Thermochromatium tepidum ATCC 43061: one gene and its partner. Each later gene encodes a partner of the first gene's protein in a complex. Links are inferred from orthologs where the notes say so. Each region holds a gene or a part of one and is shown in the gene's direction. Other genes may lie near its edges. The genes, in order: mnmE and mnmG.

Region 1 (15,947 bases):
TCGACAGGATACGCCCTGGATTGAGCATCAGATAGCGCAACAAACGAAACTCGATTCCGGTCAGTTCACGCCTCTCGCCGTCGGGGCGAATGACCTGTTGTCTCTCCTCGTCGAGCGACAGACCGCCGACGGCAAGCGCTGGGCGCAGGTTGCCCGCCGCACGCCGCGTCAGGGCGTTGAGACGCGCGATCAGTTCCTCGACATAGAACGGTTTTCCCAGGTAGTCGTCGGCGCCGGCCTTAAGTCCATCGACACGCTCATGCCAGGCATCGCGCGCGGTCAGGATCAGCACCGGCATGGCCAGACCACCGGCGCGCCAGTGTCTTAGCACCTCCAGGCCAGGGCGTTTGGGCAAACCGAGATCGAGAACGACGACGTCATAGGGTTCGGTCTCGCCCAGGCGCTCGCCGATCACACCGTCCTGGGCCTGATCGACCGCGAAGCCGGCGGCGTTCAGGGCCGGAAACAAGGCCGTGATCTGTGCGGGATCGTCTTCGACCAGTAACAAACGCATACGGATGTCTCTCCCACTCAGTTGTCGTGCCCCAATTTGATCAGGGCGCCGCTGACGGCATCGAGTTCGAGTTTGTGGATTCGACCGGATGGTTCGAGGATGCGAATCTCGTAGACATAGCGCCCATGCACTCGATCCAGCTCAGCCTCAAGCCACTGACCCGGCTGAATCCGTGCGGTCCGTCTCATCAGCTCAGACATCGATAGGATACGGCCCTCATCACATAGGCGTTTGACGCTGTCGTGATCCAGGTGATCGCCCAGAACCGAGGCATTGAAGGCCAGCACACTGATGAGGATGCATGACAGATGAGTGATAGGCGTCATGGTGATGACCCGGGTCTCGTTGACCAGATGCTTGACCAAGCGATGCGTAGTCTGATCCGGCAAGCTGAATTTCCGCTGAACATCTTGACACCTAAACGTGAACAAGCTGGGCTACTCCGGCCTGAATGAGTCGACCTGTCAGGTGCGCAGACCTCAGGCGGCTTTCGGGCGTTCAGTCGCTGCATGCTCGATGACCGGACTCACCATACCCGCTGCGCGGGATCTCGGGTTCCATGGCGCTGCGGGCGACCGCTTGCGTTATGTAACGAGCAACAGGTTAGCACGCTGCTAAAAGGGCAGCGGCAAATCCTGGTGGTCTTGTTGTTGCCTTATTGTGATACCACCCTAGGCGACATATGGCCCAGTGCCTCCAATCGCCTTGGTTTCCTGGCCTCCATGCTCGAAATCTCCAACCTGTGTCGCCGGTTCGACGGTCGCTTGGTCCTTCAGTCCATCTCACTGTGTCTAGAACCGGGCGAATATGTCGCCATCGTCGGTGAGTCCGGCGTCGGCAAGTCGACGCTGCTGAATCTGATCGCTGGCCTGGACCGACCTGATCGCGGACGTCTGGTGCTCGACGGCGAGGACTATGCGAGGCTCGACGAGGACGCCCTGACCCGGCTGAGGCGCGACAAACTCGGCTTTGTGTTTCAGGCGTTCCATATCCTGCCCCATCTCACCCTGCGTCAGAATGTCGCCTTGCCGCTCTGGCTCAAGGGTCAGGGCGGTCGGCGCGCGGAGCGTCAGGCCGATTCACTCCTGGAGGCCGTGGGCTTGGGCGATCGCGCCGAGAGCTGGCCACACGAGCTGTCTGGAGGCGAGATGCAGCGCGTCGCCATCGCCCGCGCCCTGGTGCACCGCCCGCGCCTGATCTTGGCCGATGAGCCCACGGGCAACCTGGATCCGGCCAATGCCGCCCGCGTGCTGAAGCTGCTGGGTGAGCGCATTCGGGACTCAGGGGCGATGGGGATCCTGGTCACGCACTCGCCAGAGGCGGCCAAGGGTACCGATCGCGTGTTGCAGCTCACGCCCGAGGGCTTGCACGCATGAGACTGGCACCGGTATTTCTCGGCTCGCTGGGGCGGCGGCGCGCCGCGACCCTCCTGTCTTTCGCCGCCATTGTGCTGGGTGTGGCGCTCGGTATGGCCGTGCACGCCGTCAATCAGGCTGCACTCGCTGAGTTCGGTCGCGGTCTGCGCACCCTGGCCGGCGCCGCCGACCTCCAGGTCTTGGGTCCGCGCACCGGCTTCGACGAGGCGCTCTATGCGCACCTGGCGACACGCCCCGAGGTCGCACAGGCCAGTCCGGTTCTGGAGGTCTGGACCGAGCGTCTCGGCACCACGGATAGGCTCCATATCCTGGGTTTGGATCCGTTCGCGGCCGCCGCCGTCACGCCCGCGCTCCTGGCGCGTCCGGCGAGGTCTGCGGATCGAGCCGAGTCCGAGTCGCGTCGCGCTGTGCTGGCCGAGGACAGCCTCTTTCTCAGTGCCGCCGCTCAGACGGCCCTCGCCGTCAGACCCGGCGAGCGGCTGCGCGTCTATGCCGGTTCCCAGCCATTGGAGCTCCGGGTGGCCGGCGATATGCCGGGAGCTGCCGAAGATCGCCAGCTCGCGGTCATGGATATCGCGGCGGTTCAGAGGCACTTCGCTCAGTTCGGGCGGCTGACGCGCATCGATTTGAAGCTGGTCGAGGGACTCGACGTCCAGACGGCCCGTGCCGCACTGGCACCGCTCCTGCCGGCGGGTGTGTGGCTGGAGGTCCCAGAGACGGCCGAGGGTCAGGCGGCGAATCTCTCGCGCGCCTATCGGGTCAATCTCGGTCTTCTGGCGGTCATGGGCTTGGTGACGGGGGCGTTCTTGGTCTTCTCGGCGCAGGCGCTGTCGGTCGTTCGCCGGCATACCGAACTGGCGTTCCTGCGCGCCATCGGGCTGAGGCGCCGTCAGCTCTTTGTCTGGCTGCTGGCGGAAGGGGCGCTCGTGGGACTCCTGGGGGGCGTGGTCGGTGTAGCGCTCGGGCATGGGGTCGCCTTCGCCCTGCTCGAACTCCTCGGTGGCGATCTGGGTGCCGGATTCTTTGCCGGCCTGTCGCCGACCCTGAGCTTCGATCCCTGGACCAGTGGGTTGTATATCCTGCTCGGCGTGGGGGCCGGTGTGGCCGGGGCCTGGCTACCGGCACGTGAAGCCTCCAGGATCGCGCCGGCCCAGGCACTTAAGTCTGGTGGCGATTCGGCCCTGTCGCCGCGACGCGGACACCCCAGGCTCGGACTCGCCTTGATGATTGCCAGTCTGCCACTCTGCACCCTGCCGCCGTTCCTGGGGCTGCCGATCGGGGGCTATCTGGCTATCTTCGGTCTCCTGGTAGGAAGCCTCCTGTGGCTGCCGCTGCTCGCCTCCGGACTCGGTCGAGTCTTGCCGCTGTGGGGACCTGTCCCGGTACGGCTGGCCGTCGCCCGGTTGCGGGCCGTCCCGGGGATGGGGGCGGTCGCCGCCGCGGGCGTTCTCGCCGGCGTGGCCCTGGTGGTCGCTATGGCGATCATGGTCAACTCACTGCGCGACTCGGTCGAGGTCTGGCTCGACCAGATCCTGTCGGCTGACCTCTATCTGCGCGCCGGGCGCACTCAGAGCGGCGGTGTCCTGGACGAGGCGCTCCAGCGGCGACTTGCGGATGTGCCTGGCGTGGCCCATATCGAGTTCACCCGCCATGACAGCCTGCGATTGGTCCCCGGCCGACCGCCGGTCGCCCTGCTGGCTCGGCCCGTGTCACCCGATGGACACGAACTCCCGCTGGTCGGTTCGGCCCAAGCGGTGGCCGAAGGCGAGACGGCGATCTGGATCTCCGAGGCACTGCATGACCTCCAGGGTTGGCGTCCGGGTGATCGTGTTCGTCTTCCGCTGTCCGGATCCGAGGTGCCGGTCAGGGTCGCCGGGGTCTGGCGTGACTATGCGCGCCAGACCGGCAGTCTCATGCTGGATCTTACCGATTACCGCCGTCTGACCGGCGATCGCTCAGTACAGGATGCCGCCATCTGGCTGGCGCCGGGCACCGATGCGTTCAGCCTGGCCAAGGCGCTCAAGGCAGCGGCTGGTTCGGGGGCGCTGGAGGTCACGGCCCCGGGCGAGATTCGCGCCATCAGTCTGCGGATCTTCGATCGCACCTTCGCCGTGACCTATGTCCTGGAGGCGGCGGCCGTCGTCATCGGGCTGGCGGGTGTGGCGGCCAGCTTTGCGGCGCTCGCGGCCGCGCGCCGCCGGGAGTTCGGTCTACTGCGCCACCTGGGGCTGACGCGCGGCCAGATCGGGGGTCTACTCGCCCTCGAAGGCAGCCTGGTGGCTGGTGTCGGCATACTCGGCGGGCTGGCGGTTGGCGGCGCCATCGCCTGGATTCTGATCCAGGTCGTGAATCGTCAAAGCTTTCACTGGAGCATGGATCTGAGCATCCCCTGGCGCTCACTCCTGGTATTTGCGGGCACGCTTGCCGTCTTGGCCAGTCTGTCCGCCGTGCTCGCAGGCCGGCAGGCGATGCGCCAGGACGCCGTGCTGGCGGTGCGTGAGGATTGGTGATGCAGCGACGGACCTCTCTGCTGGCCCTGGCCAGCCTACCCCTGACCCCCCTCCTGGCGGCGACTGAGCCGACCGCTAAAAACGTCGGCGCAGAGACTAAACCGGAGGTCAATTTCGACGCCGTGCTCCCCGGTCGCGTCCTTCGCTTCCCGAACGACGAGGGAGGCCACCCGGGATTTCGCACCGAATGGTGGTATGTGACCGGTTGGATCGAGGCGGACGGCGATCCGTTCGGCTTTCAGATCACCTTCTTTCGCGTGCGCACTGGCATCGGTGAGGACAACCCGAGCGCCTTTGCCCCACGCCAGCTGCTGCTGGCGCATGCCGCCATCGCCGATCCGCGATTGGGTCGCTTGCGTCACGCTCAGCGTGCCGCCCGTACAGGCTTCGAGCGCGCCGGATACAGCACGGATCGGGCGCACGTCTGGATCCATGACTGGTCGTTCGAGCAGATGGAGGACCACTATGCTGCCCGCGTGAACGCCGAGGACTTTGACTATGACCTCAGACTCGTCTTCACTGGACCCCCCATGCTCAACGGCGACCAGGGCTTTAGTCGCAAGGCGCCGGACCCGCTGCATTCCAGCTATTACTACAGCCGGCCTCAGTTGCGGGTCGATGGCCAGGTGACGTTGGAGGGTCAGCGTCGGACGGTCAGCGGGCGCGCCTGGATGGATCATGAATGGTCGAGTGCCTACAGCCCCGAAGAGGCCGAGGGTTGGGACTGGGTCGGTCTGAACCTGGACGATGGTGACGCCCTCATGGCCTTTCGGATGCGCCGTCCCGACGGCACGGCGCTCTGGGCGAGCGCTACCCGACGCTTGAGCGATGGTCGAACCCAGTCGCTCGGACCTAAGCAGGTCACCTGGTTCCCGCGGCGGCGCTGGCGGTCGCCACGCACTGGGATCGAATACCCGATCGAATGGGATCTGGGTATCGGTGAGCGTCGCTACCGCCTCCAGCCGCTGATGGACGACCAGGAACTCGACAGCCGTCGCTCGACGGGAACCATTTATTGGGAGGGCGCGGTACGTGGGTTCGAGGACGAACGCGAGATCGGGCGCGGCTATCTGGAAATGACCGGCTATGGAGACCGGATCCGGGTGGGTTGAGCGTTCTTGACTCGAGGTTTCACTGAAAATGTTCCACGTGGAACGTCGTCAGATCGCAAAGCCAGGCGTGTTTCCGGACTCAAGTCGTCTCAGCCGGAATGTTCCACGTGGAACATCGTCAGCGACTCCGTACCACCAAAGATTCCAGGATCGCCATCGTTCGCCACGCGCGTGGCGATGACCTGATTGCCCGTGGAACCAAAGGCGCTCCACAAGCGCTCAGCCATGGTGCGGTCCAGCTCGGCTTCGAGGTCATCGAGCAGCCAGATGACCGGCTCACGCCCATGCGCACGATGGACACGTTCAGCCGCGAGCTGCAGTAGCGCGACCACAATCTTGGCCTGTCCGCGCGAAAAGCCGCGTCTACCCTCCCCCCAGTCGACACAAAAGTCGGCACGTGACGGACCGGCCAGGGTATAGCCGCGCGCCAACTCCTGATCGGCCAGTGATGCTAGGGTCTCGCCGAGCTCCCAGCCATCTGGCCAACCGCGTCGATAGCGCAGATCGGCCCCTTGCAAAAACGGATAGTCATCACACAGCGCCCGAAAGTACGCACGCCATTCGGCATGGAATGCGGCACGTCGGCGATCTATGGATTCGGCCAGTGCGATGAAACTGCGATCCCAGAGCCCCTGTTGGCCGCCACCAGACCGAATGGCCGCATTGCGCTGCATCAAGACGCGCGTGAAATCCCTGTGGATCTGAGCGAAACGGTGTTCCACGTGGAACACATTCCAGTCCAGGAAACGACGTCTCAGACTTGGGTCGCCCTCGAGCAGGATCTGCGCGTTTTCGCCGATCAGCTTGACCTGCAAGGGTGAACGCCAATCGGCGTCCCCGGTCTCCATCCATAGCGGCGGATGGATGTCACGTGCAGCCGTGGCGCCTTCCTTGACATAGCGGAGGCGAATCCTGTCATAGCCAGACGCCTGATAGACACCCTCAACACGGGTATATGGCTCGCCTTGAGTAGTAAGCGGCCCGGACTTGGTTCCACGGAAGGTCCGCCCGCGCGCCAGTAGATAGATGGCTTCCAGGACACTGGTCTTGCCGGCACCATTGGCCCCTGTCAGCAGCAGTGTCCGCGTATCGATGGCGAGATCGAGCTGTCGGATGTTGCGTAGCGACTTGATCCGAAGTGAGCGCAGACCAGGGTCAGGGGTCAGGCCCGAATGTTCCACGTGAAACATCGGGCCTGACCCCTGAAACGCTGGACTGGGCGACTCTGCAACGATGTTGAAGTGTTCCATGTCGGAACCTGACTTCAGATCGACTGGATCAGGATATTCGCGTCCGTGCATGTATGCGGATCACAGTCGCATCGGCATGACGACAAAGGTCTCGCTCTCGCTGTCTGCGCCGCGCCAGAGCGAGCTACTGTTGGCATCCTGAAAATAGAGGCTGACCGCTGGCGCATCGATGGCGCCAAGCACGTCCATGAGATAGGCGACATTGAAACCAATCGAGATTGGCTCGCCCGCGTAATCGAGCTCGATCTCTTCCTCGGCCTCTTCCTGCTCGGGATTGTGCGCCAGCAGTTTGAGCCTGCCTGGTTCGAAGTCCAGACGCACGGCGCGATATTTTTCGTTCGAGAAGATCGAGACGCGTGAGAGCGCGCGTCTTAAGGCATCCTTCTCGACGATGGCCATACCCCCATCACGGCCTGGAATCACGCGCTCATAGTCAGGGTAGCGACCATCGATGAGTTTGGAGGTCAGGGTCATGGTGCCGACCACCACGCGCAGACTGCGCTCGCTGAGACGGAGTGCGACCGGGGCATCCGATCCGCCCAGCTGACGCTTAAGCTCCATCACGGTCTTGCTGGGCACGATCCCCTGACGCTCAGTGTCCAGCGCCAGATCGAGCGGCGTAACGAACTTGGCCAGCCGGTGTCCATCCGTCGCCACCGCGATCAGGGCGTCTGCCTTTAGTTCCAGCAGCAGACCATTCAGATAGTAACGGACATCCTGTTGCGCCATGGCAAAGGCCGTCTTGTCGAGCACGTGCTTGAGCTGGCCTTCCTGGATCTGAAAGTCGAAACCGTCTGCCGGGAGATCCATGATCGGGAAGTCGGTCGCCGGTAGCTGTCCAAGCGTAAAGCGTCCGCGCCCTGCGGTGATGACACAGCGCTCATCCCTGAGGCGAAACCGGATCTCGGCGCCCTCGCTCAGCTGGCGACAGATGTCGAACAGCTTGCGGGCTGGGATCGTGGTCTCGCCCTCTTGCAAGATCTCGGCCTCGAAGCTGGTCTTGACCTCGACCTCCAAATCTGTCCCTGTGAGGCTGACGCGCCCGTCGCGGGCCACGACGAGCAAATGACCTAGGATCGGCAGGGTCTGGCGCCGATCAACGACGCCGGTCACCTTATTGAGCGCAGGCAGGACGGTTTCTCGGTTGACAATGAATTCCATCAGGGGCTCCATGATTCTCGCCGAGATGACTAGCGCTGGCTTGGTAAGCTAGTCATCGACTCAGAGGGATGGGGGTGCATCGGATTTGGTTGGCTGGAGTGTTCTACAACGTCAGCATTCTTAATAGGCTGCGGTAGTCTTCCTCGATCGTCGCATCGCTTTCACGCAGGCTCTTGATCTTGCGGGTGGCATGCAGAACCGTAGTGTGATCGCGGCCTCCGAATGCCTGACCGATCTCGGGCAGACTATGCTTGGTGAGCTCCTTGGCGAGCGCCATGGCCATTTGGCGCGGACGTGCCAGCGAGCGACTACGCTTGGTTGAGAGCAGATCGGAGGTGCGCAACTTGTAGTAGTCGGCGACCGTGCGCTGAATGTTCTCCAGACTGACCTGCCTGTCCTGAGCGATGAGCACATCACGCAGCGCCTGCTTCGCAAACTCCAAGGTAATGGGTTTGCCGGTGAAGTGGGCATTAGCCACCAGACGTCTGAGCGCCCCCTCGAGTTCGCGGATGTTGGAACGGATACACCGCCCGACGAAAAAGGCCACGTCCTCAGGCAGTTCGACGCCGAGCTGACTGGCCTTACAGTGCAAGATGGCCACTCTGGTCTCCAGGTCGGGCGGATCTATGGCCACCGTCAAACCCCAGCCGAAACGCGAGCGCAGACGCTCCTCCAGTCCAGTCACCTCCTTGGGAAAACGGTCACTAGACAGCACGATCTGTTGGCGTGACTCCAGGAGCGCATTAAAGGTATGAAAGAATTCCTCTTGTGAGCGTTCCTTGCCGGCGAAGAACTGTACATCGTCGATCAGGAGCGCGTTGACCGAGCGATAGGTCTTCTTGAACTCCTCGATGCGGTTGTGCTGCAGGGCCTTGATCATCTCGGCGACGAAACGCTCGGAGTGCAGATAGACGACTCGCGCACTTGGATTGGAGGTGAGGATGCCATTGCCGACCGCGTGCATCAGATGCGTCTTGCCCAGCCCGACCCCACCATAGATGAACAGCGGATTGTAGGTTCCGCCCGGGTTACGCGCGATTTGGATCGAAGCCGCGCGTGCCAACTGGTTGGACTTGCCCTCGACGAAGGTCTCAAAATTGAAGTCGGCGTTCAGATTGGCCGTCGCGCGCCGATCGGCCAGATCCGAGCCGATCACACTGGACTTCGAGCGGGCACCCTGTCCTTTCTCTGCACCAAACTCGCCAACCTCGAAATAAAGTTCAGAGACCTCGCCTTGACTGTGGCGCGTACAGAGTTCGCGCAGACGATCGGCATAATGCTTGCGGATCCAGTCGAGCACGAACCGATTCGGCGCTAACAACCTGAGCAATGAGCCATCCACGCGCGCTTGCAGGGGCAGGATCCAGGTGTTGAACTCGGCGGATGTCAACTCGGCCTTCAATTGATTGATGCAGTGCTCCCATAGGGCTAAGTCGTTTCCCGACATGCGTCGTCTCGGTTTGGATACGGCAGCGCGCGCGATGGCGCCACCCGGATGATTGCATAAGGAGTGGATTTGATGATGAAGCCGGTGCGCACAGCAGCCGGACGTGGCCTCCTGGCCTGAACCACCGGCCAAGTCTAGCGCCCTTGCGTCGACTTATCCACAGCCCGAACCGATTGGGCACGTCTTTTGATTGACTTCTGGCAAAAAATTACCTAGGCTTCCACGTCTTTTTTAGCTGGGTCATCAGACCCCTGCGTCCCACCACAGATTTCTCTGGAGTATCGTTAACATGAAGCGCACCTTTCAGCCCAGCCGCCTCAAGCGTGCTCGCGCCCATGGTTTCCGTGCCCGTAGCGCCACCCGCAATGGCCGCAAGGTTCTGAGTGCGCGGCGTGCCAAGGGCCGTGCGCACCTCATCCCCTGAGCGCCAACGCGCAAAGCAGCGACCCTGGCCAGGGCTTCGGGCGCGAGCGGCGGCTAACGAGTGCCGGTCAATTCCGTCGTGTCTTCGTCGAGCCGCGTCGCGTAGTCCTCGGTGGTTTTGTTGTGCTCTATCGATCCAATGGACTCGACCGGCCCCGGCTAGGCTTGGCCATCTCCAAGAAATGTGCCCGCCGCGCCATCGACCGCAATAGGCTCAAGCGACTGGCGCGTGAGAGCTTTCGCCGTGCCTATCGGCGTCTTCCAGGGGTTGATATCGTGGTGATGTGTACACCGAGAGCTACTGCCGAGTCGAACCAACGTCTGTTCGATGCCCTAGAACAGGTGTGGATCCATCTCGAGAGTTCATCATGCGTCGAATCTTGATCGGGGCGATTCGGGCCTATCAATACCTGATCAGCCCTCTACTCGGTCCGCGTTGTCGTTTCTACCCCAGCTGTTCCCATTATGCCGTGGAGGCCATCGAGGTCCACGGTTTCTTATACGGGGGCTATCTGGCCCTGCGTCGCCTGTTGCGCTGTCACCCCTGGCATCCAGGCGGCATCGATCCTGTCCCTGAGAAAAGGCAGACCACGATTCATGGATAACCAGCGCTTGTTCCTTTTTCTGGCACTGGCCGCGGTGCTATTTCTGATCTATGAGTCCTGGATGCAGGACTATGGCCGTCCTGCCCAAGTTGCCCAGGAGCAGATCCAGGACGCCGCCGGCGTTACCGTGCCCACCGCCAATGAGATCCCGACCATCTCGACTGCCCCTGGCCTCGTGACAAACACCCTGGCTCCCGAAGAGACGCCGATCCGGGTCGAGACCGATGTGCTGCGTCTCGAGATCTCGCCGCGCGGCGGGACACTCCTGAATGCCTGGTTGCTCGACTATGCGGTCGTCCCCGAGCGCCCGGACGACAAGTTCCAGCTGTTGAAGCAGACGCCGCCGAACATGTTCATCGTCCAGTCGGGACTGCTCGGCGACCGCCTGGAGCTCCTGCCGACCCACGAAGCGCTCTTTAGCAGCGCCCAGACACGATATGATCTCCAGCCTGGGGCCGACCGGCTCGAGGTGGTCCTCGAATGGACCAATGAAGACGCCAGGCTCCGAGTCAAGAAGATCTACACCTTCACCCGCGGCAGCTATCTGATCGAATCGCGCCAGGTGGTCGAGAATCACAGCCCTACCCCCGTGATCGCGCGCGCCTACAACCAGCTCCAACGCACCGCACTGCACGACCCCAACGAGACCCGCTTCATCAGCACCTTTACCGGCGGTGTCTATTACAGCCCGGAGGAGAAATACAAAAAGGTCTCGCTGGAAGACATGGCCAAGGGCAAGCTCGACCGCACCGTGACCGATGGCTGGATCGCCATGATGCAGCACTACTTCCTTGCAGCCTGGATCCCGCCCCAGGGTATACCCCAGACCCTCTATACCAAGGCGCTGTCGGGCCCGAACGAGCCGCGCTATATCATCGGTAAATACTCGACACCGGTCAGCATCGCGCCTGGTACAGTGCATGTGTTCGATGATCGGCTCTTCGTCGGTCCCAAGCTCCTGAATAAGCTGGAGGACGTCGCCCCAGGGCTCGAATTGGCGGTCGACTATGGCTGGCTGACCGTCATCGCCAAGCCGATCTTCTGGATGCTGAGCTGGATCCATGCCGTGGTCGGAAACTGGGGCTGGGCGATCATCGTACTGACCATCCTGATCAAGCTTGCCTTCTACAAGCTCTCGGAGGCCAGCTATCGCTCCATGGCGCACATGCGTCAGATCACGCCTCGGCTTCAGGCGCTCAAGGACCGCTATGGCGACGACAAGCAACGTCTGAATCAGGCGATGATGGAGCTCTATAAGACCGAAAAGATCAATCCACTCGGTGGCTGTCTGCCGGTCCTGATCCAGATCCCGGTGTTCATCGCCCTCTACTGGGTGCTGTTGGAGAGCGTCGAGCTGCGTCAGGCGCCCTTCGTGCTCTGGCTCAACAACCTCTCGGCGCCGGATCCCTATTTCATCCTGCCGCTGATCATGGGTGTCTCCATGTTCGTGCAGCAGAAGCTCAATCCCGCCCCCCCGGACCCGCTCCAGGCCAAGATCATGATGAGCCTGCCGTTCGTGTTCACTGTGTTCTTCGCCTTCTTCCCCTCGGGTCTGGTGCTCTACTGGACGGTCAACAACCTGCTATCGATCGCCCAGCAATGGAAGATCACGCGCGACCTGGAACGGGAGATGGCCAAGCGTCGCCACTGAGCCAGGCGACGTCGCTGCGATGACGACCCCTGACACCATCGCCGCCATCGCCACCCCGCCCGGGATGGGTGGGGTGGGGATTGTGCGGGTCAGCGGTCCACAGGCACCGGCGATCGCCGCGGCCATCCTGGGGCGGATCCCCGAACCGCGACGCGCGGTCCTCGGCGTCTTTCACGAGTCCGATGGGACCTTCATCGACATGGGTCTGGCGCTCTATTTTCAGGCCCCGCACTCCTTCACTGGCGAAGATGTGCTCGAGCTCCAGGGCCATGGCGGACCCGTCGTCATGGATCTGCTGTTGCGCCGCTGTCTGGAGCTGGGCGCGCGCCTGGCGCGTCCAGGCGAATTCAGCGAGCGCGCCTTCTTAAACGGCAAGCTCGATCTCGTCCAGGCCGAGGCGGTCGCCGATCTCATCGAAAGCTCGACCAGCCTCGCCGCGCGGCTGGCCGGGCGCAGTCTGCAAGGGGTTTTTTCGCAGCGGATCGCAGCACTCCTCGAGCGCCTGATCCAACTGAGGCTCCAGGTCGAGGCTGGGCTCGATTTCCCAGACGAAGAGCTCGATCTCGCCGAGGACACCCGGCTCGCCGCCGATCTGCATAGACTCGTAGCGGATGTCGAGCAGCTCCTCACTGATGCCCATCAGGGCCAGATCATCCGTGAGGGCCTGGCGGTGGTGATCGCCGGGGCGCCTAATGTCGGCAAGTCGAGCCTGCTCAATGCACTCTGCGGCACGGAGGCCGCCATCGTCACCGCCATCCCGGGCACGACGCGCGATCTGCTTAAATTCGACATCCAGGTCGATGGGCTGCCGATCCGCATCATCGACACCGCCGGGCTGCGCCACAGCCAGGATCCGGTCGAGCGGGAGGGCGTGCGGCGCGCCCAGGCGGCCCTGAACGACGCCGACCTGGTGCTCTGGGTCCGGTCGGTCGATCAGGAACCAGATGCATCGATCCGTTCGAGTTTCCCTACCGACTGTCCCGTTATCCTGATCCGCAATAAGATCGATCTAGTCGGCGAGCCGGCGCGTCTCGTCGAGCGGGACGGCGAGGTTGAGATCGCGCTCTCGGCGGTGACCGGCGCAGGCCTGGAGCTGCTCAGGGGACAGATCAAGGCACACGCCGGTCTGAGTGCCCATCCCGAGGGTGCCTTCATCGCGCGGCGCCGTCATCTCGAAGCGCTCGAACGCGCGCGCAGTACCTTGCAAGCGGCGGCAGCCAACCTAGAGCTTAGACTCGGTGCCGAGCTGGTTGCCGAGGAACTGCATCTGGCGCAACGCGCGCTCGGCGAGATCACGGGCGAGTTCACCTCAGAGGATCTATTGAATCGGATCTTTTCCAGCTTCTGTATCGGAAAATAATAAGCCTTCCTGCGTCGTCCGAAGTCTTCCACAAAAACCCCGTAAGCCCGCTTAAATGCGGGCTTTTTGTTTCGAGGATGGCTTACCTGTTCTGCAGTCATCCGTTAAAGCCGCGTTCCCATCGCTGTTCCTCTGACTTTCCTCATATTAGGAACGCTGTGCCCAATGAATGACCAGTTGCTCACAAGCCAACGGCTGCCGCCGGCCAATCCCTCGTTCCACGACCGCCTGAAACGGGCCGATACCCTCAGCGCGACGCCCGTGTGCCCTGTCGGAGGTAAGCGTGTGTTCATGGAGGAGTCGAGGGCCAAGGACAACGCGCGGCTGTCGGCCTAGAGTCAGGGCGTGCGTGCCGCCCATAGCCGCAGGCCGATCAGCACCACGAAAAAGGATCCCAATCCGCCGCCGATCCAGAGTCCGGATGTGAGCGGGTCGCGTTCGAAGGAGGCGATTTGATAAAAGAGGGTCGCCGTCAGGAAGGCGATACCCGTGGTCCAGACGCCGACGAAGGTCGCCCAGACAGCACCCGCCTCGCGCACGATGGCGCCGATGGTGGCCACACAGGGGAAATAGAGCAGCACGAACAGCAGATAGGCAAAGGCCCCGGCCTGTCCGTCGAAACGTTCGGCCATGGTACCGAAGGTGTCAGTCTGGACGCCCTGCTCGGCGGCGGCCGTCTCACGGTCGCTCGCCTCACCGATGTCGAGCCCGAGCGGATCGAGCAGGCGTTCGCCGAGCTGTCCGAGATTCTCGCCGATCGAGCCGGCTGCCGCGCCCAGCGCATACCACAGATCGAAGGGTTCTGGTTCCTCGATCGGGTGTGACTCGACCGCCAACCGGCCATAGAGCGAGTCGAGCGTCCCAACGATCACCTCCTTGGCCAGCACGCCGGAAAAGATCCCGAGCACCGCCGGCCAGTTGTCCTCGCGGATCCCCATGGGCGCAAAGAGTGGTGTAGCGCCCCGGCTGATCTCGGCCAGAAGCGAGCGCTCGCTGTCGGTATTGCCCAGACTCCCGTCACTGCCGATGGTCGCCAACAGGTTGATCGCCAGGACCATGAGCACGATCACCCGACCGGCCTCGCGCAGAAACAGCTTGACCCGGTCCCAGGTACGCAGCAGTACGCCCTTGACGGTCGGCAGGTGATAGGGCGGCAGTTCCATCAGCAGACCTGAGCTCTCGCCCTTGAGTAGGGTATGGTTCATCACCAGCCCCGAGAGGATGGCCACCGCGATCCCGGTCAGATAGAGCACGAACACTAGATTCTGACCCGAATGCGGAAAGAAGGCGGCGGCAAATAGCGCATAGACCGGAAGCCGCGCCCCACAGGACATGAAGGGGTTCATCAGGATGGTCAGTTTGCGCTCGCGCTCGCTCTCCAGGGTACGCGTGGCCATCACCGCTGGCACATTGCAGCCGAAACCCACGATCAGGGGCACGAACGCCTTGCCCGGTAGCCCGATGGAGCGCATGAAACGGTCCATGACGAAGGCCGCGCGCGCCATGTAACCCGAGTCTTCCAGGATCGCGAGCACGATGTAGAGACTGGCGATGATGGGGATGAAGGTCCCGACCACCTGGAGACCGCCGCCGATGCCCGTGGCCAACACCAGGGTCAGCCAGTCGGGCGCGCCAAGACGCCCCAGCAGCTCGCCGAGCCCGTCGACGAACAGCGCCTGTCCGACCTGATCGAAGAAGTCGATGAAGGCCCCGCCGATGTTCATGGTAAACATGAACATCAGATAGATCATCAGCAGAAACAGCGGGATGCCGAACACCCGGCTGAGCACCACCTGATCGATGCGGTCCGAGACCGTGCGCTCGACCCGCCGCTCCTCGCGCAGCACGCGCCGGGCGAGTGCATGGGCATGACCGAAGCGGGTGTCAGCGATGTGTAGATCTGTGTCTTCACCGGTGCGCTCGGCGATCCGCCGGCGCAGTGACTCGGCGAGCTTCAGTGTCTCAGGACCGACGGCGTGCTCGGCGATGGGGTCTGACTCCAGGAGCTTGAGCGCCAGCCAGCGCGCGTTGGCGCGTCCAACGTCGGCGCCACCGATCAAGTCAAGCCGGGGCAGTAACTCCAGCACCGCCGCCTCGACGCATTCGCCATGCGTGAGCGCCCTGCCGGACGGCTCGCGTCCCTCAGCCACGGCCAGCAGTCGCGCCTGCAACTCGGTCAGACCCTCTTTGCTGACCGCCACCAGGGGCACCACTGGACAGCCAAGCGCCTCGGCCAGCCCCCCGGTGTCGATCCGGATACCGCGTTTGCGCGCGATGTCCATCATGTTGAGCGCGATCAGGACCGGCACGCCCATCTCTAAGAGCTGTACCGTCAGATAAAGATGACGCTCCAGGTTGCTGGCATCGATCACGTTGACGATGAGATCGGCCTCGTGACTGAGCAGATAGTCGCGCGTGACCCTCTCGTCGAGCGAGCTGGCGTCGAGCGAGTAGATCCCGGGCAGGTCGATCACCCGCACCCGGCGTCCGTCCAGTTCCAGTGAGCCCTCCTTGCGTTCGACCGTCACACCCGGCCAG
Region 2 (13,635 bases), 620 kb from region 1 along the record:
TTTTGGGGTCTCGGGCGTCGAGCGTTCGCCGTAGCGCGCTGGGATGTAGAGCGCGAGGAAGGCGCCGATCTCCGGGGCCAGATCCGGGCGCGCCGCGGCGATGCGCCGGCCATAGTCGCTGGGGCCCTCAGAAGGTCGGCGCGGCAGCCCGATACGGGCCAGCCGCTGGCACAGACGCGCATAGAGCCGTTCGAGCGGGTCGCGCTCGGTCCGTTCGTGCATCAGGACGAGCAGGAGGCCGCCCAGCGTCAAGGACACGGCCAGCACCATCAGCACGGCCAGTCCGTATTCCTGCCAGGCGCCCAGCCCGAGCCGGTCCATGAGCCGGCGCTGGTCCTGGACCGAGAAGTCCAGCACCCAGTTCTGCCAGGTCGCCTCCAGGGTATCGCCCAGCAGACGCAGATCGCGCATCCAGCGTGCCAGCATAGTGGCCTCACCGAGATCGAAGCGCGCCGAGGTCCCAGCCCCCAGCCGCTCGATGGCCACGCGGTTGTCGATCCGCGACGCATCGACCGCTGCGGTCGGATCGACCCGCACCCAGCCGCGCCCCGCGATCAGTACCTCGACCCAGGCATGGGCGTCGGACTGGCGCACCAGGGTATAGCCGCCAAAGGCATTGGTCTCGCCGCCGAGATAGCCGAGCACGATGCGCGAGGGGATGCCGGCGATCCGCATCAGGAGCGCAAAACTGCTGGCATAGTGCTCGCAAAAGCCGCTACGGGTCTCGAACAGGAACTCGTCGGTGGGGTTGGCGCCGAGTTTGGGCGGCAGCAGGGTGTAATAGAAGTTTTCGCGGTTGAAATGAACCAGGGCCCGCTGGACCAGTGCCCAATCGTCGTTGGCTTGGGCGCGCCAGCCGTCGACGAGGGCACGCATCCGGGGCGTGACATTGTCGGGCAGCTCAAGCGCCAGACCGCGCACGCGCTCGTCCGGCTCGGCGGTGCGATAGCTCAGGACCGAGCGCACCCGATAACGTTTGAGTACCGTCACCGGCTGGTTCGACAGGAGTTGGAAATCCGGGTTGATCGCGGCACCATCCGGCGCGCTGACCGGCAGGTCGAGCGCAAACAGCCAGCGTTGCTGAGTCGGCTCCATGACGACCTCGTACTCGACCGGGTTGCTCGTCTCGATCAGGCGTGCCGGTTCCTGCCCGTCGGAGGGTGGTGCACCCGGCGTCCAGCGACGTCCATCCGTCGTCCATAGCACCGGGCCGCGCCAGTAGAGCTGATTCGACTCCGGGCGCTGACCGGCAAAGCGCACACGAAAGGCCGGTTCGCCATTGACCACCAGCTCGCTGATGTTGCCTGGCTCCATAATCTCTGACATGCCCATCAGCGCCTTGGATCTATCGACCCCTAGACTCCAGAGTGGGGCGGTCAGACGCGGAAACAGCACGAAGAGGATAAGGGTGAGCGGGATGGCCTGGAGTGCCAGTCGGAGGCCGACCCGCAGCGCCGGACGCAGACCCGTGGCCCCCAGCCCGCCGTTGAGCTCGGTCAACAGCGTGACCAGACCCAGGGCGATCAGACCCACATAGAACGTGAGCAGAAAGGAATCGTCAAACAGGAACTGCACCACACTCAGGAAGCCAAGCAGGATCAGCACCAGGCGGAGATCGCGCTTGGTGTCGAGTTCCAGCAGCTTGAGCACGAGCATGGTCGCCAGCAGCGCCGAGCCGCCGTCTTGACCGGAGATCGTGTGATAGGCCGCCAGACAGTTGCCCAGGCCGGCGAAGGCCATCAGGGCGCGGATCCAACGGTTGGGCAGGGTGGCTGGCCAGCGGAGCGCTGCCAGTCGGATGGCCAAGATCAGGGTCAGGAAGGCTACGACCTGGCCGTCCAGAGAGCGAACGAATGGGGCGCACGCCGCCGCGACCAGGAGTGTGGTCCAGAGGATCTGATGGCGCTTTGGCCGCTCGGTCTCGGGGATGAGGTCAGTCTTGGGCATGGCCGAAGAGCGCCAGTCGGGTCAGACAGCGTTCGGTATGGACCGCGCCCTGAGACAGCCCCTCGACCGCGCCGGGCAGACGCAGACCGAAGCGCGTCGAGCCGGCGCTGACGTCGAGCACCTGCCGCGTCAGCAGTCCAAGCCGAATCTCTGGATCAGGTGTGTTGAAGCGCGCCCAGTCGATCCAGACCTCTTGACCCTGCTCGCCACCGTATTGCTTGACCACAAGGCCGCGTTCGCGCGCATAGGCCTTCCAGTCGATATGGCGGATCGAATCGCCCGGACGGTAGCCGCGCGCGCCGAGATAGTCCTCGGCGCCTTCGTGACGGGTGCGATGGGGACGGGGGCTGTCTCCGGCGTCGTGGCCAGGTTCGGGCGCCTGGGGCGCGGGTTTGGGGAAGACCAGGGTCTTGGCCTCGGTGGCGACATGGGTCCAGGCGCGAAACAGCCCCATCGGATAACGTGTCTCGATCATCACATCGCTCAGCCGCTGCCAGCCACGTTTCTCGGTCGGTACAGCCAGCACGACCAACAGCTGATCCCCAGCGCCGACATGGACCGGCGGCGGCCTCTCTTCGTTTTTACGCAAACGGATATCATGACGCGGGCGTCCGCCCTCGGCGCGCACCATGACCTCGAAGCGCGCCTGCTCCCCAGCGAACACCGGCGTGCCGCCGCGTACCTGCACCGCCAACCCCAGCAGATTGAGCCAGGTGTGATGCATGGCCACCAACCCGACCGAGGCCAGGAAGAAGGTCAGCAGCAGACCCAGGTTGTTTTGATAGTTGAGCGACCCGAGCAGCATCACCAGCAGCACCGCGCCATACATGAACCCGGCGCGGGTCGGCACGATATAGATCTGACGCCCGCCGACGCGCGCCACACCGTCCGGTCCAGGCAGCACCCGGCGCAGCAGGCCGTCGAAATAGCGGTGTGCGCGCTCGCGCAGGCGGTCGGAGACCTGGGACATGGCGTCAGTGTCGTTGTGCTCAAGATTCGGTTCGGGTGTCGGTTTGACGGATGTGGCGTCCCGTTGCGTCCGATTCAAATAGGCACATTGGTGAGGATGAAACGCGCCACCTCGTCGTCTCCGATCCGCTGGCCCGGCTCGCCGCCGGTCAGGCGATGCACGGCCACTGCTGGCAGCACCGCCTGCACGTCCTCGGGGATCACATAGTCGCGCCCGGCGAGCAGGGCCCAGGATTTGGCCGCGTGCAGCAGACCCAGCCCGGCGCGCGGCGAGAGCCCATAGGCGAAACGCTCCGAGCCGCGCGTGAACTGGAGGATCGCGTGCACATAGTCGATGATCGGCGGCGCGGCGTGGATACGGACCACGGACTGCTGCAAGTCGATCAGTTCGGCATTGGTCAGGGCCGGTCGTTGGCGCGCGAGCATCTCGCGCCTGTCCTCGCCGGCGAGTAGCGCCTTTTCCTGCTCCGCGGCCGGGTAGCCGAGATGGATGCGCATCAGAAAGCGATCGAGCTGCGACTCGGGTAGCGGAAAGGTGCCGACCTGGAACAGCGGGTTCTGGGTGGCGATGACAAAGAAGGGCTCGGGCAGACGCCGAGTCTCGCCCTCGACCGTGACCTGACGCTCTTCCATGGCCTCCAGGAGCGCGCTCTGCGCCTTGGGTGTGGCGCGGTTGATCTCGTCGGCCAGGATCAATTGCGCGAAGATCGGGCCGGGATGGAAGCGGAAACTCTCGGAGGCCCGATCATAGACCGAGACACCGATGACATCGGCCGGCAAGAGATCACTGGTGAACTGGATGCGCGAATACTCCAGCCCGAGCAGGCGCGCCAGCAGATGCGCCAGCGTCGTCTTGCCGACGCCCGGCAGGTCCTCGACCAGCAGATGACCGCGCGCGAGCAGACAGGCCAGCGCCAGGCGCAGCTCGCGATCCTTGCCGAGGATGATGGCACCGGCATCGCGCAGGATGCACTCGGTAAGGTTGGATCGGGCTGGATTGGATGTCTGGTGTAGGTTCATCGGCGACTCGTCGAAATCGAGAGATTGAGGTTGGAGATACAGTCGAGGTCAACGCCCGTTTTCGACCTCTCATCCGGCGACCCGGCGCAATCGTCGCGATTGGATGTGACCATGATCAGACCAGGCCCCAAGCCGGTTCCCACCATCGATCCATCATAGACGCCGATTGGCTGACCCCGTTTTCCGAAGTCCAGCTTGCCGGCGAGCAGGAACACGAAGGCACGGAGTAACTATTCAGGTTCTCGGTCCAACCAAGGTAAGTACCGTAACCGTGGGAGCGCCTTCAGGCGCGATGACAGAACCTATTGCCGGTTTGACCGCCCGAATCGCGGCAACCGCCGCTCCCACACAGAAGCCGCTCCTTGTATCTACGACGGGGCTGACCGTTTGGGAGCAGCTGAATAGTTACGGCACGGATATTTTAAGAAACTGGCGTGGCCGTGGGCCTTCATCTCATCGCCAAACTCGACGCCTTCGCCCCGGCTTCCTCTGGGTGTTGGGATCCCTGCTGGATGGACAACCCCCAGGTCGAACAGGACCTCTGCTTCGCGCTGCCCTTGGTGAGGCAGGGGAGGCCATTTTTTTGTACTGTACTAGATTTTGTCCTGTCTTCACGGACCTACCTTTCATTCAATTAAAGATGCGTGCAAGCGATACCTATGATGTGATCGTGGTCGGCGGCGGGCATGCCGGCACCGAGGCCGCGCTGGCTGCCGCGCGCTGCGGTGTGCGCACCCTGCTCCTGACCCAGAACCTCGAGACCCTGGGCCAGATGAGCTGCAACCCGGCCATCGGCGGCATCGGCAAGGGGCATCTGGTGCGCGAGATCGACGCACTCGGCGGGCTCATGGCGCGCGCCGCCGATCGCGCCGGGATCCAGTTTCGGATCCTCAACGCCAGCAAGGGCCCAGCGGTGCGCGCCACCCGCGCCCAGGCCGACCGTCAGCTCTACAAGGCGGCCGTGCGCGCGGCGCTGGAGAACCAGCCGGGGCTTGTGCTCTTCCAGCAGTCGGTCGAGGATCTCCTGATCGAGGGCGAGCGTGTGGTCGGCGTGCGCACCCAGATGGGGCTGGAGTTTCGGGCACGCGCGGTGGTGCTGACGGTCGGCACCTTCCTCGGCGGTCGCATCCACATCGGTCTATCCAGCTATGAAGGCGGGCGGGCCGGCGATCCGCCCTCCAATGGCCTGGCGCGCCGTCTGCGTGAGCTGCCGTTTCGCATCGAGCGGCTCAAGACCGGCACCCCGCCGCGGATCGATGCGCGCAGTATCGACTACAGCCGACTCACCGAGCAGCCGGGCGACGATCCTGTTCCGGTGTTTTCCTTCATGGGGAGGCCCGAGGACCATCCGCGTCAGGTCAGCTGTCACATCACCCATACCAACGAACGCACCCACGACATCATCCGTTCGGGGCTGTCGCGTTCGCCGTTGTTCACCGGGGTGATCGAAGGGGTCGGACCGCGTTACTGTCCCTCGATCGAGGACAAGGTCGTGCGCTTCGCCGATAAAGCTTCACATCAGATCTTTCTGGAGCCTGAGGGACTCAGCACCCGTGAGGTCTATCCCAATGGGATCTCGACCAGCCTGCCCTATGACATCCAGGAGGCGCTGGTACGTTCGATCGTCGGGTTGGAACGCGCGCACCTGACCCGGCCCGGCTATGCGATCGAATACGACTTCCTGGATCCGCGCGATCTCAAGCCCTCGTTGGAGACGCGCCCGCTGTCGGGGCTGTTTCTCGCCGGCCAGATCAATGGCACCACCGGCTACGAGGAGGCCGGCGCCCAGGGGCTATTGGCCGGGGCCAATGCCGCGCTCCAGGTCCAGGGCCGCGAACCCTGGCATCCGCGCCGCGACGAGTCCTATCTCGGGGTCATGGTCGATGACCTCATCACACGCGGGACCAATGAGCCCTATCGCATGTTCACCAGCCGTGCCGAATACCGCCTGCTGCTACGCGAGGACAATGCCGATCTGCGTCTGACTGAAACCGGGCGCCGGCTCGGTCTGGTGGGCGATGCGCAATGGCGCGCCTTTGAGCGCAAGCGCGAGGCGATCGAGCGCGAGCGCCAACGTCTGCGCGACACCTGGGTGCGACCCGAGGCACTCGACCCGGTGCTGGCGACTCAGGTGTTGGGCGAGCCGCTGCGCCGCGAGGTGCGTGCCCTGGAGCTGCTGGCGCGGCCCGGCGTCGGCCATGCCGGTCTGTGTGCGCTGATCGGTGCGCCGCCCGAGCCGGTCGCGCCCACGGTCGCCGAGCAACTGGAGATCCAGACCCGCTATGCCGGCTATATCGAGCGCCAGCGCGCCGAGATCGAGCGCCAGCGGGAACAGGAACTCAAGCCGCTGCCCGATGGCTTCGACTATGCGCAGGTGCGCGGACTCTCGGCTGAGGTGCGTGAGAAGCTCACACGGGTGCGTCCGGCGACCCTCGGACAGGCGGCGCGCATTCCGGGCGTCACGCCGGCGGCGATCTCGCTGTTGCTGATTCATCTCAAGCGGCAGATTGGATCGAAAGGGATCGATTGATCCGGCCCGCGATCGACGCGGTTTCAATCTGGGCTTGCGTCGGTCTTGTTCCTGAACCGGATGTCGTGAAATCTGTCGTCAAGCGATCACGACCCGGTCGCGCCCGCCCTCCTTGGCGCGATAGAGCCCCGTGTCGGCGCGCTCGATCAGGGATTCGGCCGTCTCGCCTGGGCGGAAACGGGTCAGCCCAATCGAGACCGTGATCACACCGATGGTGTCCTGGGTGCTTTTGCGTTTGATCTGGATCGCGGCAACCTGACGCCGGATCTGCTCGGCCAGCGCCTGGGCCGCCTCCAGTTCGTCATGGACGATGATCGCGAATTCCTCTCCGCCATAACGGGCGACAAACACCCGATCGCTTTGCAGCTTGGCCAGAACCCCGCCGACGCTCTCCAGGACGCGATCGCCCATTTGGTGACCGTAGGTGTCGTTGAGCCGCTTGAAGTGATCGAGATCCATCAGTATCAGACAGGTCGGCTCGTCGTCACCGCCCAAGAGCGACTGGGCCAGTGCCTCGTCAAAACCGCGCCGATTGGGGATCTTGGTCAGGGCATCCAGACGCGCGCGTCGTTCGCTCTCCTCCAGCTCGCGTTTGAGCCGCTCGACCTGGGCGCTGGCCGATTGCAGCTCGCTCTGGAAGGACTGAGTGAGGCTCTCTAGATCGCGTGTTTCGGTAAGCAACTGATCGACCAGGGCGCGGATGCGCTCGGGATCGACCGCGGGCTCCTCGAACACCGTCATGGCCTCGCGCAAACTGGCCCCATAGTCCTGGGTACCGCGCAGATTGCGTGAGACCGCCTGCGTCAGGGTCGCGACGATCTCGGCGATCAGATCCCGCGCCTGTGGGCTGGTCGGGAGATAGTGCTTGACGAAATACTCAAAGAACAGCGCCTCGCTCTTCTCCGGGTCATAGGGGCCGTTTTCCGGAAACTCGACCAGCAACGAGCGACTCAGCTCCGGGCAGGCGTTTTGGACGTGGGCATACCAGAGGGCGTAGTTGTAGGGTGTCGGCGGGATGCGGCGGCACACCATCTGCGGCACCGCCATGCGCAGATAGTCTGAGGCCGTTTTCAGGTCGTCCCTGAAGTCCATCTGCTTGACGCTCATCTCTGTTCGACCCGCCGAGAAGAAGTTAGCAAAACCGAGCGCCATCGCCGCCCGCAACGGAGGACGATGGCTTCCAGATCGGGGTGCAATGATAGGCGAGTCGACGCCAGGTGTCGCGAAGTATCGAGAGGCGGATCCGTGCAGGTTTAGTCGGGGTCTTTCGGTGTCTCGTCGCTCGACTGGAGGTCACCGCGCGCGTTTGAAGACTGAGAATAGCGCAGTCAACCGACCAGCCCCAGGAACACCATCTGTTCCATCGCCGTCAGGGAAGAGCCATTGGTCATGATCGTTACCCCATCTACAGGTTGCATGATGGATCGCATGCCGGATGGCGCCGGGGGCGAATGATCGGGTCGGAGGCGGCGATTACGTTTTGCTTTCAATCGCGGCCCCACGACAAAATGAACCCCGCCTCGGCGGGGTTCATTGCAAGGTCAAGCGCGGCTGAGGCCGATCTAATGACCCACGGCGGCGCCTGCACCACGTGGGATGCGCACGTCCTCGACCAGATGCTGGATGTGCTCGGGCGGCGGGGCGGTGAGCGCCGACACCAGTCCGGCAACCAGGAAGTTGGCCAAGGCCCCGACTGCGCCAAAGGCCTCGGGTGTGATACCGAAGAACCAGTTGGTGCCCATCCCAAGCTCGGGCATCAGGAACTCGGTGCCCTTGATGAAGAGGATCCCCTTGTGCTGGAACACATAGAGCAGGGTCACTGTGATACCAGCGATCATGCCCGCGATCGCGCCCTGCTTGTTCATGCGCTTGGCAAAGATGCCGAGCATCAGCACTGGGAAGATCGAGGAGGCCGCCAGACCAAAGGCGATGGCCACGGTGCCTGCCGCGAATCCAGGTGGATTGAGTCCGAGATAGCCCGCCAGCAGGATGGCACCAATCATAGAAAGGCGTCCGGCCAAGAGCTCGTCCTTCTCAGTAATCTGCGGCATGAACACACCCTTGAGCAGGTCATGCGAGATCGCCGAGGAGATGGCGAGCAGCAGACCGGCGGCGGTGGAGAGTGCCGCCGCCAGACCGCCGGCGACCACCAGCGCGATCACCCAGTTCGGCAATCCCGCGATCTCGGGGTTGGCGAGCACCATGATGTCATTGTTGACCGTGACCATCTCGTTGCCTTGCCAGCCGAACTTGGCAAACTTGGTAGCGCTGTGTGCGGTTTCCGCCTTTGCAACGGCCTGTTCGGCCGTCTCTACGCCAGCGTTCTTGGCCTTGGCGTCGGCCAGTTTCATCCTGGCCTCACCAAGCCCGCCATCACTGTAATACTGGATTCGACCGTCTTGGTTCCAATCCTGGAACTTCAGAAGACCTGTGGTCTCCCAGCGCTTGAACCAGTCTGGACGCTCGTCGTAGACCAGATTTCCGGTTTCCTCTCCGACTGGACCGATCTGGATGGTGTCCATCAGGTTCAGACGCGCCATGGCACCGACCGCCGGGGCCGTGGTGTAAAGGATGGCAATGAAGACCAACGCCCAGCCGGCCGAGTAGCGCGCGTCACGCACCCTGGGCACGGTGAAGAAGCGGATGATGACATGCGGCAGACCCGCGGTGCCGATCATCAGCGACAGGGTATAGACGAACATGTTGAGGGTGCTGCCCATGACCTGGGTGGTATATTGCTTGAAGCCGAGGTCCGTGACCACCTGATCGAGGCGGTCCAGCAGCGACATTCCGCTCCCGACATGGGTACCGCCGAGTCCGAGCTGGGGGATGGGATTGCCGGTGAGGTTCAGCGAGATGAAGATCGCCGGGATGGTGTAGGCGAAGATCAAAACGACGTACTGGGCGATCTGGGTATAGGTGATGCCCTTCATGCCGCCGAGGATGGCGTAGATGGCGACGATCCCCATGCCCACAAAGATCCCAATCTCGTAGGAGACGCCGAGGAAGCGGCTAAAGGCCACACCGATACCCGTCATCTGACCGATGACATAGGTGACTGAGGCCAGGATCAGACAGATGACGGCCACCACGCGCGCCCCGTTGGCATAGTAGCGGTCGCCGATGAATTCGGGCACCGTAAACTTGCCGAACTTGCGCAGATAGGGCGCCAAAAGCAGGGCTAGCAGCACATAACCCCCGGTCCAGCCCATCAGGAACACCGAGCCGCCATAACCGCCGAAGGCAATCATACCGGCCATGGAGATAAAGGAGGCCGCCGACATCCAGTCGGCCGCGGTCGCCATGCCATTGGCAACCGGATGCACGCCGCCGCCGGCGACATAGAATTCACTGGTAGAGGCGGCGCGTGACCAGATCGCGATACCGATATAGATGGCGAAGGTCAGGCCGACGATGGAGTAACTCCAGATCTCGAGTTCGGTCATTGGATCGTTTCCTCACTCTTCGCCGACGTCGAATTGATGGTCGAGGCGATTCATCAGCGCGGCATAGATGAAGATCAGCGCAACGAAGATATAGATCGACCCCTGCTGGGCGAACCAGAAACCAAGCGGGTAGCCGCCGAGATGGATGGCGTTGAGCGGTTCGACGAGCAGGATGCCAAAGCCATAGGAAACGACGAACCAGACGATGAGTAAGACGGTGAGATAGCGAAGATTCGCTCTCCAATAGTCTGCGCGCTTGTCGGGTGTCATGTCATGTCACTCCGTTCAGGGTTTGGACTATGAACTGTGAAAGGGCGGGGTGACGGGGCGCGCGCCGCCCTGATCGTCGTGAGACGGATCAGTGCACGCAAAATATGGCAGAAGCCCCCTCGTTGGTTATGATGCATCCGGCTCGTTCTGCCGTATCGAGCGGATTGTCGGCATTGTCTGGTTGCGCTTGGCGTGCTGTCAACGTTTCAGTCGGTTGATCCGCGCCCTGAATCGGCCTCTACATGAAGATCCTTTGTCCTTAAGAAGAGAACACAATGCACTACATCAGTACCCGTGGTGGAATCGAGCCGATCGGTTTCGCACAAGCCGTGATGATGGGACTGGCGACCGACGGTGGCCTGCTGGTTCCGTCCCAGATCCCCGTCCTCGATCCCGAGCAGCTGCGTGCCTGGGCCGGCTTGCGCTTCCAGGATCTGGCGCTCGAAGTGTCGACACTTTTCATCGGCGACGAGATCCCGCGTGCGGATCTGAAGGCCCTGATCGAACGCTCCTATGCGAACTTCTCGCATCCCGAGGTCACCCCAGTGGTGACTGTGGGCAAGCGGCGCATCCTGGAACTCTTTCATGGTCCGACGGCGGCCTTCAAAGACGTGGCCTTACAGTGGCTTGGCAATCTATTCGAGTATCTGCTCGAACGCGAGGGAGGGATCCTCAACATCCTCGGCGCGACCTCGGGCGACACCGGCTCGGCGGCCATCTATGGTGTGCGCGGCAAGGGGCGCATCCGGATCTTCATCCTGCACCCCAAGGGCCGCGTCTCGCCGATCCAGGAACGGCAGATGACCACGGTGCTGGACAGCAATGTCCACAACATCGCGGTGCGCGGCACCTTCGACGACGCCCAGGCCATCGTCAAGACACTGTTCAACGATCTGGCCTTCAAGTCGGCCTATCGGCTCGGCGCCGTCAACTCGATCAACTGGGCGCGCATCCTGGCGCAGACCTTTTACTACTTTTATGCCTGGGGCCGGATTTCGGGCGGCGATGTCGGGCGTCGGGTCAGCTTCTCGGTCCCGACCGGCAACTTCGGTGATGTCTTCGCCGGCTATCTGGCACGGCGCATGGGGCTGCCCATCGAGCGCCTGGTGATTGCGACCAACCGCAACGACATCCTGAGCCGCTTCATCCACACGGGCGTCTATGCCCTGGGCGAGGAGGTCTATCACACCCTGAGCCCGGCGATGGACATCCAGATCGCCTCCAATTTCGAGCGCTATCTCTACTATTTGCACGACGGCGATCAGGCGCTGGTGTGTGCCTTGCTTGAGGATTTCAGACACACAGGTCGGCTTAGGGTGTCTGCCGAGCGGCATCAGAAGGCCCAGGCCGACTTCGAGGCGACGGCGGTGAGCGATCCCGAGACCCTCGACCAGATCCGTGCCACCTATGAGGCGACCGGCTACATCCTTTGTCCCCACACGGCGGTTGGAGTGCGGGCCGCGCGCGACCTGCCCGAGGCCATCTGTCTCGCCACCGCCCACCCCGCCAAATTCGGCGCGGCCGTGGTCCAGGCGATCGGCCAGGAGGCGCCGCTGCCGCCCGCGCTCCAGGGGCTGTTGGAGAGAAAGACGCGCTGCGTCGAATTGGAGGCCAGGGCCGCGGCGGTGAAGGGCTATCTCGAAGCGACACTCGGGACGGTATCTGCGCCATGACGGATGCGGTTCTGAAGTCCTCCAACCCGACCGATCTGGCGCAGAGATCTTCCAGACGCCGGGTCTTGATCCTGGACACCACACTCCGCGACGGGGAACAGACCCAGGGGGTGTCCTTCTCACCCGCCGAGAAGCTCAACCTTGCCAAGGTCTTGCTCGAACAGGTGCGGGTCGATCGGATCGAGGTCGCCTCGGCGCGCGTGTCCTCGGGCGAGGCCAGCGCCGTGGCCCAGATCATCGACTGGGCCGGGGAACGCGGCCTGGTTGAGCGGATCGAGGTGCTGGGGTTCGCCGATGGCGGGGCAAGCGTGGATTGGATCCGGGGCACCGGAGGCCAGGTGCTGAACCTGCTGGCCAAGGGCAGCGAGCGACACTGTCGTGGTCAGCTTGGCAAGACGCCCGAGGCGCATATCGCCGACATCCGGGCAACCCTCGATCGGGCGCACGCGCAGGGCCTGCGCGTCAACCTCTATCTGGAAGACTGGTCGAACGGCTATCGCGATAGCCCAGACTATGTCTATACCCTGGTCGCACGCCTGGCCGAGGCCGGGATCGGGCATTTCATGCTGCCCGATACCCTGGGTGTGATGACGCCGGATCAGGTCTTTGCGGCGGTCTCGGACATGGTCCGGCGTTTCCCAGGACTTAAATTCGATTTCCATCCGCACAACGACTATGGTCTAGCCACGGCCAATGTACTCGCCGCCGTCCAGGCAGGGGTTGCGGCGGTCCACTGCACGGTCAATTGTCTCGGCGAGCGGGCAGGGAATGCCTCGCTCGCCGAGGTCGCAGTCAATCTACGCGATCAGCTCGACTGCGAGCTCGGGATCGACGAGACCCATCTGGTGCGCGTCAGTGAGCTCGTCGAGTCCTTTTCGGGCAAGCGCATCGCGGACAACGCCCCGATCGTCGGCGCCGACGTCTTCACCCAGACCGCCGGTATCCATGCCGATGGCGACAGGAAAGGCAGCCTCTACCACAGCCGGCTCTCGCCAGAGCGCTTCGCGCGGCGGCGCAGCTATGCGCTCGGCAAGCTCTCCGGCAAGGCGTCGCTGGCCAAGAACCTGGAACGGCTCGAGATCGAGCTGTCTGATGAGGAGCAGCGCCGGGTCTTGCAGCGCATCGTCGAGCTGGGTGATTCCAAAAAGACCATCACCACCGAGGATCTGCCGTTCATCATCGCCGAGGTCCTGGAGAGCAAGGACTATACGCACGCCGAGCTCCTGTCTTGTACCATCTCGTCGAGTCTGGATCTGGAGTCCATGGCCGGGATCAAGCTCCGGCTCGGCGATCAGGTCTTTACGGCTACAGGGACGGGCAATGGCGGCTTCGATGCCTTTACCAATGCGCTCGGGCGGATCCTCAAACGTCAGGGGATGACGCTACCGCCGCTGATCGACTATGAGGTCCGGATCCCCAAGGGGGGGCGGACCGATGCGCTCACCGAATGCAGCATCACCTGGCAGACCGAGCGCGGTGACCTGAGGACCCGGGGTGTCCACGCCAATCAGGTATTCGCCGCCGTTGGCGCGACGATGCGGATGCTCAATATCCAGCTCCACTGGATCAAGGTGGGTTCGGATCGCCAGGGCCGCTAAACAGGTGCCAGTCCTAGGTTTCGAGCCAAAAGGTCACAGGACCATCGTTGATCAGGCTGACCTGCATGTCGGCCCCGAAGCGCCCCGTGGCGACCCTGGGATGGGCGGCGCATGCCTTTGCAACCAGGTCGTCGAAGAGCCGCTTGCCTTCATCAGGCGGTGCGGCCGAGGTAAAGCTGGCG

The links.
Region 2: the proteins of mnmE (region 1) and mnmG are in contact, whole or in part, in a solved structure (PDB 9HIP), measured with the Escherichia coli proteins. The link is inferred for Thermochromatium tepidum ATCC 43061 from one-to-one orthologs.

The regions. Positions count from the first base shown.
Region 1 is NZ_CP039268.1:2,753,726-2,769,672, reverse strand. Bases 11,384-14,238 are described here. They hold mnmE (tRNA uridine-5-carboxymethylaminomethyl(34) synthesis GTPase MnmE), read left to right. Parts: upstream 11,384-12,068; coding sequence 12,069-13,409; downstream 13,410-14,238. Other genes in these bases: feoB (Fe(2+) transporter permease subunit FeoB), read right to left, coding at 13,748-14,238; yidC (membrane protein insertase YidC), read left to right, coding at 11,384-12,049. Also shown: E6P07_RS12780 (response regulator transcription factor), read right to left, coding at 1-514; E6P07_RS12775 (PepSY domain-containing protein), read right to left, coding at 532-903; E6P07_RS12770 (ABC transporter ATP-binding protein), read left to right, coding at 1,237-1,890; E6P07_RS12765 (ABC transporter permease), read left to right, coding at 1,887-4,400; E6P07_RS12760 (lipocalin-like domain-containing protein), read left to right, coding at 4,400-5,512; DNA replication/repair protein RecF, read right to left, coding at 5,602-6,693; dnaN (DNA polymerase III subunit beta), read right to left, coding at 6,823-7,923; chromosomal replication initiator protein DnaA, read right to left, coding at 8,027-9,370; rpmH (50S ribosomal protein L34), read left to right, coding at 9,660-9,794; rnpA (ribonuclease P protein component), read left to right, coding at 9,791-10,177; membrane protein insertion efficiency factor YidD, read left to right, coding at 10,162-10,398; more of yidC, read left to right, coding at 10,391-11,383; more of feoB, read right to left, coding at 14,239-15,947. UniProt on the Escherichia coli protein: Exhibits a very high intrinsic GTPase hydrolysis rate. Involved in the addition of a carboxymethylaminomethyl (cmnm) group at the wobble position (U34) of certain tRNAs, forming tRNA-cmnm(5)s(2)U34.
Region 2 is NZ_CP039268.1:2,132,788-2,146,422, reverse strand. Bases 4,148-7,021 are described here. They hold mnmG (tRNA uridine-5-carboxymethylaminomethyl(34) synthesis enzyme MnmG), read left to right. Parts: upstream 4,148-4,576; coding sequence 4,577-6,466; downstream 6,467-7,021. Other genes in these bases: E6P07_RS09860 (GGDEF domain-containing protein), read right to left, coding at 6,545-7,021. In the rest of the region: E6P07_RS09880 (transglutaminase TgpA family protein), read right to left, coding at 1-1,947; E6P07_RS09875 (DUF58 domain-containing protein), read right to left, coding at 1,934-2,917; E6P07_RS09870 (AAA family ATPase), read right to left, coding at 2,992-3,936; more of E6P07_RS09860, read right to left, coding at 7,022-7,573; E6P07_RS09855 (sodium:solute symporter family protein), read right to left, coding at 8,029-9,912; E6P07_RS09850 (DUF4212 domain-containing protein), read right to left, coding at 9,925-10,182; thrC (threonine synthase), read left to right, coding at 10,458-11,855; E6P07_RS09840 (alpha-isopropylmalate synthase regulatory domain-containing protein), read left to right, coding at 11,852-13,453; dtd (D-aminoacyl-tRNA deacylase), read right to left, coding at 13,467-13,635. UniProt on the Escherichia coli protein: NAD-binding protein involved in the addition of a carboxymethylaminomethyl (cmnm) group at the wobble position (U34) of certain tRNAs, forming tRNA-cmnm(5)s(2)U34.